DNA from 2 places in the Bradyrhizobium sp. 6(2017) genome. Region 1 is predicted to be linked to the other one. Evidence: predicted binding sites of a transcription regulator. Region 1 holds the regulator's gene; the other holds the start of a gene.
The links. The regulator PhoB, encoded in region 1, activates phosphate uptake and scavenging genes when phosphate is short. The targets are predictions, from matches to a motif close to TGTCATNNANCTGTCAT.
Positions count from the first base shown of each region.

Region 2: G6P99_RS01825 (alkaline phosphatase D family protein) is a predicted target of PhoB. The motif match lies at 1,344-1,360, and genes of this name have one in related genera.

Region 1 covers NZ_CP049289.2:1,139,060-1,141,261, reverse strand. The annotation lists gene G6P99_RS05345 (GcrA family cell cycle regulator) at 1-202, shown strand, start outside; gene phoB (phosphate regulon transcriptional regulator PhoB) at 444-1,154, opposite strand; gene phoU (phosphate signaling complex protein PhoU) at 1,285-2,001, opposite strand; gene pstB (phosphate ABC transporter ATP-binding protein PstB) at 2,013-2,202, opposite strand, start outside.
Region 2 covers NZ_CP049289.2:374,988-377,189, forward strand. The annotation lists gene G6P99_RS01825 (alkaline phosphatase D family protein) at 1-1,280, opposite strand, end outside; gene G6P99_RS01830 (TAXI family TRAP transporter solute-binding subunit) at 1,579-2,202, opposite strand, start outside.

The DNA of each region.
Region 1 (2,202 bases):
GCCGATGAGCCAGCGGCTGTCGCTGCTCGAGCTGAACGAAGCCACCTGCCACTGGCCGGTCGGCGATCCATCGAGCCCGGAATTCTTCTTCTGCGGCGGCAAGGCGCTCGGCGGCCTGCCCTATTGCGCACACCACTCGCGCGTCGCCTACCAGCCCGCCGGCGATCGCCGCCGGCCGTCGGCGAAACCGCAGATCAAGTGAGCACTCGGGAAACTGGCGTAGGACTGAAAAAGAAATCCCCGTGAAAGCGGGGATTTTTTTGTGAGAACCGTAGCCCGGATGCATCACCGGCGTCGTCCCGGCGCAGGCCGGGACCCATAACCACGAATGGGTGTTGTTTGAAAGCCGTCTGGCCGCGTGCCGATTGCGCCGGCCGCGGCGTATGGGTCCCGGCTTTCGCCGGGACGACAACGTGTTGCGGTTTATGAATGCCACACGGCCGTTACGGCTGCGGCTCGGCCTTCGCGAAGCGGTCGTCGAGCGCGTAGCCGGCGCCGCGCACGGTGCGGATCGGATCCTGCTCGCGGCCCGGATTGAGCAACTTACGCAGGCGGCCGATATGCACGTCGACGGTGCGCTCGTCGATATAGATGTCGCGGCCCCAGACGCTGTCGAGCAGCTGCTCGCGGCTGAACACCCGGCCGGGATGCTCGAGGAAGAATTCGAGCAGACGATATTCGGTCGGCCCGAGATCGATCGGGCGGCCGGAGCGCGCCACGCGGCGCTTCTCGCGGTCGAGTTCGATATCGCCATAGGTCAGCACGGTGGCAAGCCGCTCCGGGCTCGCACGGCGCAGCAAGCCCTTCACCCGCGCCAGCAGCTCGGGCACCGAGAACGGCTTGACGATGTAATCGTCGGCGCCGGTGGCAAGCCCGCGCACGCGCTCACTCTCCTCGCCGCGCGCGGTCAGCATGATGATCGGAAGCTGCTTGGTCTCGGGCCGCGCCCGCAGGCGGCGGCACAGTTCGATGCCGGACAGGCCCGGCAGCATCCAGTCCAGCACAACGAGGTCGGGGATGCGCTCCTTCAACCTGGTGTCGGCGTCGTCGCCGCGTCCCACCGTTTCGACGTCGTAGCCTTCCGCATCGAGGTTGTAGCGCAACAGTGTCGTCAGCGCTTCCTCGTCTTCGACTACCAGAATGCGTGCGCTCATCGGTCTAAGTTCTTTCTCTGTGGTGATCCGTTGCCCAAACGCAAACCGAAACACTCAACCCCTGAGCATATTCCCCGTGGGAAACGGTTTGTCGCGACGACAATCCGGTTCCGCCGATGCGGATCATGCCCTAGTTGCCCGGCACCGTGGTGGCGAAATTGGTCATATCGCCCTTCGGACGCTTGTCGGTGATCTGCTGGCCCTCGATCATGTAGAACACGGTCTCGGCGATATTGGTGGCGTGGTCGCCGATCCGCTCGATGTTCTTGGCGCAGAACATCAGATGGATGCAGAACGAGATGTTGCGCGGATCCTCCATCATGTAGGTGAGCAGTTCGCGGAACAGCGAGGTGCAGATCGCATCGACCTCCTCGTCGCCCTTCCAGACGTTCATCGCCGCCGGCAGATCGTGCGCGGCATAGGCGTCGAGCACCGACTTGACCTGCGACAGCACGAGGTCGGTCATGTGCTCGAGGCCGCGGATCAGCTTCAGCGGCTGGAAATCGCTCTCCAGCGCCGCGACGCGCTTGCCCATGTTCTTGGCGAGGTCGCCGATCCGCTCGAGGTCAGTCGCGACGCGCATCGCGCTGACGATCTCGCGCAGGTCGATCGCCATCGGCTGGCGGCGAGCGATCGTCAGCACCGCGCGCTCTTCGATGACGCGCTGCAGATTGTCGATCTCGATGTCGGCGGCGACCACGCGCTTGCCCAGCGCGACGTCGCGGCGGATCAGCGCGTCGACCGACTCGGTGATCATGCGCTCGACGAGGCCGCCCATCTCGGCGACCAGGCGGGTCAACTCCTGCAGGTCGCTGTCGAATGCCTTGGCGGTATGTTCAGAAGCCATCGCTTGTCTCCTCAGCCGAACCGGCCGGTGATGTAGTCCTGCGTGCGTCGATCGCTCGGCGAGGTGAAGATCTTGTTGGTGTCGTCGAACTCGATCAGCTCGCCGAGATACATGAAGGCGGTCTTGTCGGAGACGCGCGCCGCCTGCTGCATGTTGTGGGTGACGATCGCGATCGTGTAATCCTCGGAGAGCTCCTGGATC
Region 2 (2,202 bases), 760 kb from region 1:
GGATTGTAGTAGTGCGCGGCCGCGTAGTGCACGTCGGCGGTCAGCCAGACTGTGTTGACGATGCCGGCGGTCTTGATGAAGCGCAGGATGTCGGCGATCTCGAGCTCGCGGCCGCGCGCCGGGCCGTCGCCCTGCGCAAACGCTTCCGAGCCCTTCTTGTTGGCGGCATCGTCATAGACGATCAGCGACAGCGGCATGTCGGAGGCGATCACCTTCCAGGTGGCGCGCGAATTGAGCAGCGCGCGCTTCAGCCAGGCCATCTGGTCCGGACCGATGAAATAGGCATCGGGGCCGTATTGCTCCTGCAGGTTCGGACCGTTGGGGCCGCGATAGCTGCGCTCGTCGAGCATGAAGACGTCGAGATGCGGACCGTAGCTCAAGGTGCGATAGACCCGGCCCGGCTCGACGATGCTCTCGCGCATCGGATACATTTCGTGGAAGGCTTTCGCCGCGCGCGCGGCGAGCACGGTGATGTCGCGTTCCTTGTAAGACGCCGGCAGCTGCTTCGACAGCGACCAGTTGTTGGTCACCTCGTGGTCGTCCCACTGCACGAAGATCGGCACCTCGGCATTGAAGGCGCGGACATTGCTGTCGAGGAAGTTATATTTGTGCGCGGCCCGATACTCGTCGAGCGTCTCGGCGACCTTGGCCTTTTCGGGAATCGTGATGTTCTTCCAGACTTTGCCGTCGGGGAGCTTCACCTCGGACGGGATCACGCCGTCGGCGTAGATGGTGTCGCCGGAGTGCAGCAGGAAATCCGGATTGTGCTTCTTCATCGCGGCGAAGGTGATCATGCCGCCATCGTCGGGGTTGATGCCCCAGCCCTGGCCGGCGACGTCGCCGCCCCACACAAAGGAGACGTCGCGGCGGTCGCCCGGCGCGGTGCGGAAGCGGCCCACCACGGGCTCGCCCACGACGTCAATATGAGCGAGGTCGCGGAAGCGGACGCGATAGAAGATGTCCTGGCCGGAGGGCAGGTTCTCCAGCAGCATTTTTGCGGTGAAGTCGCTCTCCGGCAGCGCCGTGATCGGCGGCAGCGCACGGGCATCCTTGAACGACTCAGTGGTGGCGACCTCGACCATCATCTGCGCCGGCCGGTCCGCACGCGCCCACACCACGCCGCCGTCAACGCCGACATCGCCGGACTGCACGCCATGGGTGATCACAGGGCGATCCGCGGCGCGCGACAGATAAGGCATCGCGATCACACCGGCGCCGGCCGCAGCCGTCGTCGAGAGGAAGCGTCGGCGGGTGAGCTTTCGCGAAAACCGGATCGTCATGGGGAGCCTCCTCAGGTCACAGCGACAATGCGCCGCATGCGTGCCAAGACCTAGAAAAATTCCATGACGGAGAGATTACAGGGGCGGGCACATGTGAGGTGAGCACGCAAGCCGGCTCCCTCTCCCGCTTGCGGGGGAGGGTTGGGGGTGGGGGCTCTCTCCACGAATCATATCGCGCAGGGAGCCCCCACCCGCCGCGCTCCGGCGCGCAAGAGCGCTGCCGAGCGCGTCGGCCTCCCCCGCAAGCGGGAGAGGCGAAGGGAAACTCATGGAGAGATTGGTAGAGGTCGCGTAAGCCCTACGCCGTCCCCGCCGCCCTGAACTGGCTCGCGGTCCGCTGCAAATTCTGCGGCATGCTCAACAGCAGCGCCTTGCGGTCGGCGACGGCGTTGTGGAACTGCTCGAGCGCGATGTTGAACGCGGTCAGCGTGCCTTCCTCGATGGCGCCATGTTCGAAGCAGTCGAGGGTGTGGCGCAGGATGTCGTCGGCTTCCGCCTGCATCTGGTCGAGCTCTTCGGTGGAGTCGCTGTGCCGCGCGGTTTTCAGCATCTCCAGCAGACGCTCGCGCTGCGAGGTGTTGGTGTTGCGCTCGTCCTGCTTGAGGTAGCCGGCGAACCACGCGCCGGCCGAGCCCATCGCCGAGAACGCCATCAGGCTCCACCAGATGTAGTCGCTGTAGCGGTCGAGAAAGGTCTTCTCTTCGCCGTCGACGAAGGCGGCCGCGCCCGGATGCACCGGGATGGTGGCGTCCTTGTCGGTGTCGGGCGTCTCGATCTTGGCTGCGAGCGGGAAATCGTTCTTGAGCGACTGCCGGATCGCGAACAATTGCCGCGTGAATGCTGCGACCGTCGCGTCCGACACGCCCTTTCGCGCGACAATGTGGTGCGAGAAGCTGATCGTCTTCACTTCGTCATCGGGCCG